DNA from 3 places in the Shewanella sp. Isolate7 genome. Region 1 is predicted to be linked to each of the others. Evidence: predicted binding sites of a transcription regulator. Region 1 holds the regulator's gene; each other region holds the start of a gene.
What was found. Region 1 encodes sigma-54, which starts transcription at its own class of promoters, with help from an activator protein. Its sites were predicted from a motif close to GTTGGCACGNNNNTNGNNT; they were not measured.
Positions count from the first base shown of each region.

Region 2: flgA (flagellar basal body P-ring formation chaperone FlgA) is a predicted target of sigma-54. The motif match lies at 1,349-1,367, and genes of this name have one in related genera.
Region 3: L1D47_RS02985 (TorF family putative porin) is a predicted target of sigma-54. The motif match lies at 1,946-1,964, and genes of this name have one in related genera.

Region 1 is NZ_JAKEVJ010000003.1:65,137-69,266, forward strand. Features, by position in the region: gene L1D47_RS01365 (HPr family phosphocarrier protein) at 1-124, opposite strand, end outside; gene rapZ (RNase adapter RapZ) at 117-965, opposite strand; gene ptsN (PTS IIA-like nitrogen regulatory protein PtsN) at 962-1,405, opposite strand; gene hpf (ribosome hibernation promoting factor) at 1,408-1,695, opposite strand; gene L1D47_RS01385 (RNA polymerase factor sigma-54) at 1,726-3,213, opposite strand; gene lptB (LPS export ABC transporter ATP-binding protein) at 3,347-4,078, opposite strand; gene lptA (lipopolysaccharide transport periplasmic protein LptA) at 4,075-4,130, opposite strand, start outside.
Region 2 is NZ_JAKEVJ010000069.1:2,967-7,096, reverse strand. Features, by position in the region: gene L1D47_RS15990 (protein-glutamate O-methyltransferase CheR) at 1-233, opposite strand, end outside; gene L1D47_RS15985 (chemotaxis protein CheV) at 371-1,291, opposite strand; gene flgA (flagellar basal body P-ring formation chaperone FlgA) at 1,502-2,209, shown strand; gene flgM (flagellar biosynthesis anti-sigma factor FlgM) at 2,330-2,650, shown strand; gene L1D47_RS15970 (flagellar protein FlgN) at 2,657-3,082, shown strand; gene L1D47_RS15965 (LPP20 family lipoprotein) at 3,417-3,863, opposite strand; gene L1D47_RS15960 (FlgO family outer membrane protein) at 3,860-4,130, opposite strand, start outside.
Region 3 is NZ_JAKEVJ010000008.1:8,620-12,749, forward strand. Features, by position in the region: gene L1D47_RS02965 (hypothetical protein) at 1-191, shown strand, start outside; gene L1D47_RS02970 (DUF4240 domain-containing protein) at 213-722, opposite strand; gene L1D47_RS02975 (hypothetical protein) at 867-1,277, shown strand; gene L1D47_RS02980 (HU family DNA-binding protein) at 1,529-1,801, shown strand; gene L1D47_RS02985 (TorF family putative porin) at 2,040-2,732, shown strand; gene L1D47_RS02990 (hypothetical protein) at 3,061-3,234, shown strand; gene L1D47_RS02995 (methyl-accepting chemotaxis protein) at 3,274-4,130, opposite strand, start outside.

The DNA.
Region 1 (4,130 bases):
TATCGCCCTGAATTAGGGTGACCTCGGCGTCGAACTTGGCGGCGAGTACCGCCAGCTTGGTCGCCGCCCTGGCGTGTAGCCCCAGTTTGTTACAGATGGTCAGCTGGCGAGCCAACTTAGTCATGCTTTAGCTCTCTGTGGCGAGCCTGTACCTTATGCTGCCCCTTGTTAAACAGCTTGGCGAGCTGGTCGGTCACATAGACAGACCTGTGCTGACCGCCGGTGCAGCCGATGGCGATGGTGAGGTAGCTGCGGTTGTTGCGCTCGAGGTGAGGCAACCAGGTCTCCAGCAGGTTTTCGATCTGCCAGATGAACTTGTTGACCAGTGGCTGCTGACTGAGAAATTGCTGCACAGGCTCGTCCAGGCCGGTTAAGGGCCTCAGCTCCGGCTCCCAGTGGGGGTTGGGCAGGAAGCGTACGTCGAACATGAAGTCGGCTTCGCTTGGCATGCCATATTTAAAGCCGAAAGATTCGAAGTTGATCACCAACTCTTTATCCACAGTGCCAAGCAGGATCTCGCGAACCTTGTCGCTTAGCTCATAGATGTTGAGGTTGGAGGTATCTATGTAGTGATCCACCAGTTTAGCGATGGGATCCAGTAACTTACCTTCGAGCTGTATCGCCTCCTTGAGGGAGACCTTAGAGCGTGACAGCGGGTGTAGTCTGCGGGTCTCGCTATAGCGCTTGAGCAGCACGCTGTCGCTGGAGTTCAGGAAGAAACTTAAGATTTCGGTATCTTTGGGAAGCTTGGCCAGCTGCTTTTCCAGCTGGATCTCTTCGCTCGGCATATTGCGCACGTCGACACTGATGGCCACGAGATCGTTGCGTCCCTTGAGCTGCTCCAGCAGGGACTCCATCATCTGCAGTGGCAGATTATCGACACAGTAATAGCCTAGATCTTCTAAGACCCTAAGCGCGACGGATTTTCCCGATCCTGAGCGTCCTGATACCAAAACCAATTTCATTGGGTGATCACCTGATAGAGTTCGGATTCATCTTGGGTCTTTCTTAGCTGCTTAATGATCGCCTTATCATTGAGCTTCTCGGCCATGGCGGCCAGGGTGCTAAGATGTTGCTCGCATTGATCTGCGGGCACTAATAATGCAAAAAGGATATCGACGGGCTGATTGTCAATGGCATCGAATGCGATTGGTTCAGCACATTTCACCAGTACGGCCACGGGTTGATCTATGTTGGTCAGCCGCCCGTGAGGAATCGCGATACCATTGCCTATACCTGTGCTGCCCATTTTCTCTCGAGCCAGAAGGCTTTCAAAAATTTCTTGAGAGGAGAGGGTAGGGTACTGGACAGCGGCTAAGTCGCTGATAAGCTCCAGTACCTTTTTCTTACTGCCCGGAGTGGCGCAGGTGGTGCACTCCGGCCGCAGGATGGTACTCAGTTCCATCGTTAATGTTTAGTAAGCTTCTCTTTGTGTTTAATGACCTGACGATCGAGTTTGTCAATCAGGGAGTCTATCGCGGCATACATGTCCGCATGTTCGGATGTTGCGAACACTTCTCCGCCGCGGAGATGTAACTTTGCCTCAACCTTCTGTTGCAACTTTTCGACATTTAATACAACGTGCACATTATTGATCTGATCGAAATGACGTTCAAGCTTTGTGAATTTCTCTTCGATGTAGCTTCGTAGAGATTGGGTGATCTCGATATGGTGCCCAGTCAGGTTTATTTGCATAAAGATAGTCCTCCAGTTTCCAGGTTTGTTTTATAAGCTCTTGCGCTGATTCGACGGCGGTATCAGCATCGCTTCGCGATACTTGGCAATGGTGCGTCTAGCTACCTTGATACCCTGTTCGGCCAAGAGTTGAGCCATCTTGCTGTCGCTCAATGGCTTTTTCTGGTTTTCCGCAGCAACCAGCTTCTTGATGAAGGCGCGTATTGCTGTTGAAGAGCACTCTCCGCCATCGTCGGTACCGACGTGACTGGAGAAGAAGTATTTGAGTTCGAAGATCCCTCTCGGGGTATGCATATATTTTTGTGTGGTCACACGTGAGATGGTGGACTCGTGCATCTCCACCGCCTCGGCAATGTCGTTCAGTACCATGGGCTTCATCGCCTCTTCACCAAATTCGAAGAAGCCTTGTTGGAAGTCGACGATACAGTTGGTCACCTTGAGCAGGGTCTCGTTGCGGCTCTCCAGGCTCTTAAGGAACCATTTGGCTTCCTGCAGGTGGCCACGAATAAACTGGCCATCCGCCTGGCTCTTGGTGCTGCGCGCCATGGCGGCATACTGCTGATTGACGTTGATCTTGGGCATGCTGTCGGGATTAAGCTCGACCACCCAGCGCCCCTTCTTCTTGGTGACGGTCACATCCGGGATCACATACTCGTCGCGGCTGGCGGTGATGGCGAGACCGGGACGGGGATTGAGTGTCTGGATCAGGGCGATGGCATCCCTTAGGTCATCTTCTTTGAGCTTGGTCTTGCGCATCAACAGACGGAAGTCGCGGCCGGCGATGAGATCCAGATGTTCCTTGATCAGCATGCGGGCGTTGGCGATGTGCGGCGTGTCGTCGCTGTATTGGGCGAGCTGAATCGTCAGGCATTCGCTGAGATCCCTCGCCGCCACGCCGATGGGATCGAAGTGTTGTACCCGCTTGAGTACAGCCTCGACCTCGTCGAGTTCGATCTCAGGATCGCCCATGGCTTCGAGAATATCTTCACAGGTCTGGGTCAGGTAACCACGCTCGTCGATGGCATCTATGATGGCGGTGGCGATGGCCAGATCGTTATCGGAAAAGGGGGTCAGGTTCTTCTGCCACTCAAGGTGTTCATACAGGCCTTCGCTGGTTTCACCCTGAAAAGGCATGTCGTCGTCACGCATGGCGCCCGAGCTGGAGTTGGGCGAGGCGGTATAGACCTCGTCCCAGGTGGTATCGACCGGCAGCTCGTCTGGCATGGAGTCCTGGGTCAGGGCGTCAGAGGTCTCGACACCTGAATTATCCTGGCTCGAATCCAGCTCTATCTTGTCGTCGTACTTGTTATCGAAGTTGTCGCTGACGGTATCATCTTGCAGCTCGACATTGGCGCTCTCCTGCTCTTCGTCCAACTCCAGTAGCGGGTTAGATTCTAATGCCTGCTGGATCTCCTGCTGCAACTCTAATGACGACAACTGCAACAGACGAATGGCCTGTTGTAGCTGGGGCGTCATGGTGAGATGCTGACCCATTTTGAGCTGAAGTGACGCTTTCATCGTACTGCTATTCCCTTGTTTCTAATTATAAAATGAGAAAGCTCTGGCTATATGTGCCGGACAAATATATCGAATAGTCGCTAAGGCCACAATCTAAGATAGGTTTTTCTGTGTGGCCCCGTTATAAGATTAACTATAGCTTGAATTGTTCACCTAAGTACACTGCTCGTACTTGCTGGTTGTCTAAGATTTCGGCGGGTGTGCCTTCGGCGATCAGATTACCATGGCTGACGATATAGGCTTTCTCACAGACATCTAGTGTTTCGCGCACATTATGGTCGGTGATCAACACCCCCAGGCCACGATTCTTAAGCTGCTCGATGATCTTCTTGATGTCGATGACCGAGATGGGATCGACCCCGGCGAAAGGCTCGTCGAGAAGAATAAACTTAGGGTTGGCGGCCAGCGCCCTGGCGATCTCTACCCGGCGACGTTCACCACCTGAGAGTGCCATGCCGTGGCTGTCACGGATGTGGGTGATATGGAACTCTTCCAGCAGGTGTTCCAGTTCCTCTTCGCGGCCGTCGTTGTTCAGATCGCTGCGGGTCTGCAGTACGGCCATGATGTTGTCGCGTACCGAGAGCTTACGAAAGATGCTGGCTTCCTGAGGCAGATAACCTATGCCCTTGCGGGCGCGCAGGTGCATGGGATCCAGCGTCAGGTCGTCATCGTCGATAAAGATGCGGCCCTTGTCGCTCTGCACCAATCCGACGACCATGTAGAAGGTGGTGGTCTTGCCGGCGCCGTTTGGCCCCAGCAGGCCGACGATCTGCCCGGTCTTGACCGTGAGGCTCACGTCTTGGACAACGGCACGACTCTTATAGCTCTTGGCGAGGTTCTCCGCCTTCAAGGTTAGGTGTGTCATTGCTTTTCCTGTTTGGGCTGTTCGGGTTTCTGTTCTGGCTGGATCTGCTCCT
Region 2 (4,130 bases), on a different contig from region 1:
TTGGTGGTCATGGCGTCGATCACCTCGGCACGAAGTTGCCGCTCGGTGGGCTTCATCGAATGTTTAACCACTTCAGATAATGAGGGAAGATTATATTTCCCCATCAGAGGCGCGAGTCGACTACGAACCAAATATTGCTTATTGTCGCCCAACACAATACCGCTGTGTTGTTCCAGAAATAATTTAAATTGGTTGTACTCGGCTTCGGCAAGTGATTTATTCGGCACCTTGATATCCCAATATCAAAAAAGAAAACAGGCTACAACATACACTATAGCAAGCGTTGCAGAGGTCAGCGTTATACATTAGCTAACTCACTGATACAAGCCTAAACTTACCAAATTTAGGCTCAGGCCCAACTTAGTACAAATTACAAACTAAGATGTTTATTCACCGCCGCCGCTAATTCATCAGGATTAAATTTCGCGATAAAGTCATTGGCACCCACCTTCTCGACCATGGCCTGGTTAAATACGCCGCTAAGCGAGGTATGTAACACCACCTTAATGTCTTTCAATTTCGGGTTGTCGCGGATCTCTGCCGTCAGGGTATAGCCATCCATTTCTGGCATCTCGATATCAGAAATGATCAGAGGGATCTCATGGGCCACGTTATCCATCTCGGCAGCGACTGTCACCAGTTTCTCTAACGCCTCACGACCATCTTTAGCGGTATCGATCTGCAGACTCAATGATTCGAGGGCACGAATGATCTGCTTGCGCGCCACGGCCGAGTCGTCGATCACCATGATGTGATAATGACGCTCCCTGTCGATGGTCAGCTGCTCGTCGACCTCCTGACTGATCTGGGTCTTAACCGGCGAGATCTCATCGAGGATCTTCTCAACATCGAGAATCTCCACCAGCTCGCCTTCAATCTCGGTCACGGCGGTCAGGTAAGAGTAACGGCCCGCCCCTTGCGGCGGCGGCATGATGGCTTCCCAATTCATGTTGATGATGCGCTCGACCGACTTAACTAGGAAGCCCTGCACACTGCGGTTGTACTCTGAGATGATAATGAAACAACCTTCGGTATCTTCAATCGGTCTACCACCGGTAGCCGCGCTGAGGTCGATCACCGAAATCGTCTGGCCGCGAATATGGGCCACGCCTCTCACAAAAGGGTTGAGCTTAGGCAGACCGGTCAGCGGCGGGCACTGCAGCACCTCTTTCACCTTAAATACGTTAATACCAAACCTTTGCCGCCCGTTTAATTTAAACAGCAATAGTTCTAAGCGGTTTTGTCCTACGAGTTGGGTGCGTTTGTTAACTGATTCAAGAATACTCGACATAATGCCTTTGCCCTGTTGTCGGGTGAATGCGAAGCCGTTCCCATGATAAATATGAGTATAGGCATACTAATTGCTTTATCTAGTTATATGACAACCAGACCTTTACTTTGTCAAATTTATGACACTCATTTCTCACAAAAAAATGGCAAAGCCTTGGCGCTTCAAACGAAGTATAGGTGTAATCTGGCTAATCAAGCTAGTCAATTCATTATGAAAGTAAATTTTGCATATTTTCTGTTTTTGTTACTCATCTCTCTGCCCTTAAAGGCGGCGGAGACGACCAGTGTCCCCTCTGTATCGACCATAGCGCGATTAGCTACAGAGGTAGTACAGGAAAAAATTATCTTACCCCAGGACGCCAAGGTCATTATTACCCCCCAAAGCCTGGATACCCGGTTAAAGCCCCCCGCCTGTTTGGGTGAGCCTAAGGCGGAAATCGCCAGCGACCGAGCCATCAGTAAAAACAACACGGTCAAGATCAGCTGTGATAGCCCAGATCTCGACTACCCCTGGCAGATCTATATTTCGGTTCGTGTCGAGGTGCTCTTCCCTGTGGTGGTCGCCAATCAGACCTTGGGGCCCGGCGATATCATCGAGCCGGATCAAATTCGCCTCGACTATATCGAGCAGAACCAACTCAGGGGCCAGCAATTTGATGACCCAGCGGCGGTGACTGGCACCCGGGTGAAGCGAAGAATCCCAGCCAATCAGCCTTTGTTTGCCGGTAACCTCTGCTTTGTCTGCAAGGGAGATATCGTTGCCATCTATGCACGATCCGATAATTTCGAGATAAAAACCAACGGTGAAGCGTTAAAAGATGGTAACCTTGGCGATAAGATACGGGTGCGCAATAGCCGCTCTAACAAGACAGTTGATGCACACGTGACAGGCATTGGCGAGGTGGAAGTCAGGATGTGATCCTGATGACCTTTGACGCGCAAAAATTTATACTGTTTTTTGAAACTTTATCCTAAAGCTTTGACCATGAGTGCCGATAGACAAGTATGTTGATCTCATTTATGTAAGTTGGACCCCACAATGCCTATAGATATTAAGCACGTAAATACAAACACTAACAACCGGGTTGGCAATGCCAGCGCAAAAGCCTCGCAGCACAAAGGTGCGACTGCTGCCACTAACGCTCCATCACAGACGGTGAAGAGCGACTCAGTCTCTATCACCTCTCAGGCACAGCAACTGCAAAGTGCCCAGGCCAAGTTAAATGACATTCCTGAAATCGATATCAAGAAGGTCGAACAGATTAAGGCCGCGATTGCCGAGGGACGCTATAAGATAGATGCCGACAAACTCGCCACTAATATCGCGCAGTTTGAGAAGGAACTTCAGGATCTTAACTAATTCGTTATGACGCAGATAATCGATATCATCGCCAATCAACACAAGTTACTGGACAGCTTAAAGCAGACCATCACGGCAGAGAAGGATGCGCTGATCGCACAAGATGCGGATCAGTTGCTGCGTCTCGCCAGTGAAAAGGCCCAGTTGTTAAATGAGATCAAACTAGGTGATACCGAATTAGCTGCGCATCCTGAACTCCCTAGGCTCACTCAGGAGCCCCAGCTTATTGCCCAAGTCGACAACGCCAAGCAAGCATTAGCGGAGTGTAAACAGCTTAACGAGCAAAATGCCGCGCTTATCGAACACAGCATGGCCAGCGTCAATCGTTTCTCCCAGGCCCTTCAGGCCAGTCGTAACGCCAATAGCCTCACCTATGACGGCAAGGGCAAGACCTCGACTATCTCGACGCTTGGCAATAATCTAAAAGCCTAGCCATCCCTTAAAAGCAATCTTTAGACATAAAAAAGCCTCTTTAACAGAGGCTTTTCTTATTGCTGGCGACTAGGGCCTGTTGATCTTTCAAGTTTAATTTTTGTTCAATCTAAACGCGTTTTGCGCGAGGCGAGAGCCATGAAGCATAGTTACTCTATGTGAATGGCGAACAACAAAGTGCAGCGCGCGTTTAGATGAACCCGTTGGGCAGCATTTGTAGGCCATTTCTACGGCGTTATCGCCAGTTTGTGTAGAAGGCTACACGACACAGGCTCTGCCTTGTATAAATCACCTTCAAACTGCTGCAAAAACAAACGGCAAAGATCAACAGGCCCTAGAAATAGGTCACTTCCTTCACCGTCTGCGGTCGATTCTGCTGTTGGTATAAGGCCCATACCTGCTGGAAGTCTAGCTCCAGCTCGGTCACATAATGCTCTCCAACCGGATAGCTCTTTACCACTTTCGCACCGCGGATCACCCCGCTCACCGATGCCTGAATGCTGTCATCGGACAGCATCCAATCCTTCACACTGCTGGATGCCGATAGCTGCTGGCCATAAACCTGCTCTGCCAGCTCACGATAGGCGGCGATTTTCGATGCCTGCATCGCCATCAACACTCGCTGCGACGCCTCTTTGGCCGGCTGAGTCGCCAGCGGCGCATAGCCGATAGCCGTTAATTTAGGAAAACTCTCTGGCGCCTGGGTTTCCCATTGAATGTATCTGTCTTGAGACGCACAGCCACCCAGGACAATCAGCAACACCACAATTAAATATCTCATTGCTTGACTCCCTTAATCTGTACATCTGCCTGACCCTGACTGTTATAACGGATCAGCTTACCGTCATGGGCGACCACCTTCTCAGACAGGCTAAGGTAGTCAGACAACTCGGCCTGGCTGACGCTTGCCCCTGCCACAGACACCACACGATTATTAGTAACATTAACGATGCGGCTATTTACCACCACCCCATCGGGCTTCAGACTCATGGTCGATACCAGCACATGTTCAACCGGCAGATCCGCGGGCAGTTGGCGCCAGTCCCGC
Region 3 (4,130 bases), on a different contig from region 1:
GCGAACGCGCCGCGGTAGCAAAACACTTCCAGATTCTGGATAAACAGCAAGAAGCGAGCGACAACCAGAGGCTCGACAGCTTCCAGGCAGAGCTGGACAACCAGCTTGACCAGGCCGAGGAAGCCTTTATGGAAGACGCCTGCGCCGAACATGAGCTACAGTTCGACAACGACAGCCAGGTCTGCTTCTAAACCTGACTCGCCGAGACGCCGCTAAAAGGGAAACAACTGAAACAGCTGGGGGTAAGTCGCCTTCAGCTGTTTTTTCTTGTGCGAAAACTTCTTCCCCTGAGGCGTCGCCTGGCCAGAAGGCACAAAGGGCAACTCCTCGCCGGTGCGATCCTCATAGATCTGCCCGGCAAGCAGATCGTAATCTTCCACGAAGGGATAGGCATAGCCGTCCTTCTCCGGCCAGGCTGGCAGCTGCGCCAAGGCATCTGGCTCCAGCAGTATCCGCTCGAACCACTGCTGGCCCAGTGAGATTAAGAAAGCACGAAACTCGGCAAAACCATACTCGCTGTCGCAGCCCGTGACGATATAAGCCGCCCCCCAGAGCGACCAGAGATAGGCCCTGCGCATCTGCTGGGAAAACAGCTTATCGAAGGCCGCCAGCTCCTGGTTACTCAACTCGGTCAGCTTGGCCTTAAGCTCGGCTGCCAGGCTTTCCTGATCCTGCAGAGGTTCGCTGCGGGTCACTAACTGCCAAAATTCACTCTCTGTCATGGGGTTCTCACGCTATCTAAGTCCGCCACATCTTACCCTAACCGGCAACGCTGAGCAGCATAGACAGGCAAATTAGGCAAAGCATTGGACTAAGTTGCACCATTTTTCTACACTGCGGGGCAAATCATTCACCCAAGAGCCAAGATGAACCGACCGACTCCCAGCATACTGCTACTGATCGCCCTCTATATCGTTATCGCCATTCTCGCCGGCTGGCGCGCGTTAGACAGCCAGAAACTGGATCTCTTTACCCTGGGCGTGATCCCTGTGCTGATCGGGCTGATCGCACGCACCAACTGGGCTAGCCTGGTGCTGAAGATCTATATTGGCATACAAACCCTGGGGTTCACGGCGCTTGGAGCCACGGCGGTGATCGCCTATCAGATCACCCCTGAAGACGTTAAGGTGGTGGTGCATGGACAGGAGCTGCCTATCTGGGCTATCGCCCTGGTGGTCACCATACTCTTGAGTTTTCAGTGGTATATGGCTTTCTCTAAGAGCATGAAACAGTATCTGCCACAAGCGGCGCAAACGAGCGATAAGCGCGAGGCTTAAATAATCCCCCAGGCAAATCGGCCAAATAAGGCCCAAGCCTTGTCTGGTGAGCCTTTCAAGCCAAGAGTGGGAAATATCGGCCGCTTTTTGCTGCCACTAAGGTAAATTTTTACTGAATTTGACTGAAAGCACCCTTTGGGCGCATAAAACCGCTTTCATTATAGGGATGCTTGTGGCATGTTAAGTCCAGCAATTGCAAGTATCTAATGTAATTGGTATTACTAAATCTACGGAAAGAAGAGACTATCCAAATGAATAAAACTGAACTTGTTGCAAAAATAGCGGAAAGCGCTGAACTCACTAAAGCTGAAGCTGCTCGCGCCTTAAAGTCTTTCGAAGAAACGGTAGCGGAAGCGATGAAGAACGGCGAAAAAATCTCTATTGTAGGTTTTGGTTCTTTCGAGACCACTAGCCGTGCAGCACGTACAGGCCGCAACCCACAGACGGGCAAAGAAATTCAGATCCCAGCGGCTGTAGTACCTAAGTTTAAAGCCGGTAAGACGCTAAAAGACAGCGTAAACTAAATCGGTATTTAATCCGTCGAAAAACCTCCGCCATGGAGGTTTTTTTATGCACCTTCCTAGTGCATGCTCTGCCTCATTTTTAATCAACCGCTTGCCTACCTCTGACGCAAATATAATAACCAATTGAAAAATAACCAATAAATATTTGGCACACTCTTCGCTATAGCTTGTACGCGGCCTGACAATACTCATAACAACAGGCAAGGCCGCTCCCATAGACCAATAAGAAGGAATGAGTATGAAACAAGCATTGCGAACCCTAAGCCTACTCGCGGGCACCTTGATGGTGGCCTTACCTGCCAGCGCTAGTGTCACGGGCAACATTGGTGCGACCTCCAACTACTTGTGGCGCGGTGCCACCCAGACAGGAGACGCACCTGCGGTTCAAGGCGGCATAGACTTCGAACACGATAGCGGCCTCTACTTAGGCACATGGGCTTCTAATGTGGATTTCGGTGACGACACCAGCTACGAGATCGACTTCTACGGCGGCTATGCGGGCAGCGTGGGGGAAGATTTTGGCTATGACATCAGCTATCTCTACTACGCCTATCCCGACAGCGGTTCGAGCATAGACTTCGGTGAAGTCACCCTGGCCCTAAGCTGGAAGTGGTTTAGCCTCGCCTATTCACAGGTAGTCAATGCCGATAGCGATGTGGCAGCCGATCCTTTCGATGAGAAAGATCTCAGCTACATCAACGCAGGTGTCAGCTTTCCGCTGTCGGAAACCCTGTCATTCTCGGCGCACTATGGCTACTCCAGCGGCGATGTGGTCAACGCCTGGTTCGATACCGACAACTATGCCGACTACTCCCTCTCTCTGGATAAGGAGACCGACTTTGGTACCATCTCCTTCTTGGTCAGCGATACCGACCTCGACGGTGACGATCCGAAAGTGGTGGTAGGCTACAGCTATAGTTTCGATTTGTGATCTAAATTTAAATGAGTTGCCGCTAATTTAGCTGGCAACTCACTATTGCTCTGCCATTATTCCGTTTAAAAACAATAAATTAAAATCCACACATTCACCAAGCCTCTCAGCTTTTGTCGAGAAAGTCGACAAATACAAATGTGTTAACTCGATCAAACAAAAATTGAAAATCCCCTGCTATTTTTCTCATTAGCGCTCGCTAATGTGCCCAGGCCTTAGGACGCTAAACTAGCTAACGCTTTGACTCAGTTAACTTTATGTTAAAGCGGCTCAGTGCTAAGCAGCACCAAATGAGTGCTCAAGCACTTTATTTGACGAGGATTTCAATATGGCTCAGTTACTCGATGTTATTCCGAACGATGCTGAAATCGAAGCGATCACAGCACCCAAAAACCCTAAGGCCGCCTGTGAGCTGCAACACAGACGCGAAGTCAAACGTCGCCTGGAAGAGTTACTCGAAGAGGCGGCCCTCAAACGCGCCATGGGGGGCGATTTCTACTGAAAGTTAGCGATTAGGGTAGGTCATCCCTACCCTTAGATGCTAATCCGCCTGGCAGTGAACAACCTTAGTCAGGCTATTGGCTAACGCCTGCAGCTGCTCAACCCGCCTGGCCAACTGCTCGCCCTCAATAGCAACCGATTCGGATACTTGGTTAGTGCCCACCACACTGCTGGCCACTTCGCTACTGGCACTGTTTAGCTGCGTAAGCGCCTCTCCTTGCAGGGTCATTAACCCCGCCAGTTGATTAACGTCATGGACCACACTGGCAATCTGGTCGATGATCTGCGTCAGCTCCTCCGCACTCTGCTCTATCACTCTTTGTCCTTGAATCACCTCGTCACGGCTGTTGCCGAGCAGCTGACGTATCTCTATCGCAGAGCGGTTACTCTTAGCCGACAGCTCCCTGACTTGTTCCGCCACCACGGCAAAGCCTCGTCCATACTCGCCGGCCCTGGCCGCCTCAATTGCCGCGTTTAGCGCCAGTAGATTCGTTTGCTCCGCCACTGAGGTAATGAGATCGGCGACCGAGACGATCTCCTGATTGCTTTTCAGTATCGCCGCAATCGCATTGGTCGACGCCTCTAAGGATTGGGCGCTATTGGCCGCCCGGCGATCGATAGATTGGCAGCGCCCCTTTAGCTCCTCCATAAACTGTTCAGATTGACGCATGTCTTGGGTCATCTGCGATACTTGCTGACTCATCTGCTCGGCCGCACTGGCCTGAGATTCACAGTTCACATTAAGCTGAGTCACCTGCCGATGAAGTGTCAACGCCTGGGTGTCCAGCGCGGTGGCGACGCCCGACAGGGCCGAGGCATCCTCACTGGCCTGAGTCAGCACCTGCCCGAGGCGCTGCTCGCCCGCCTGCGCCTTGGCGGCGCTCGACTGCATATTTT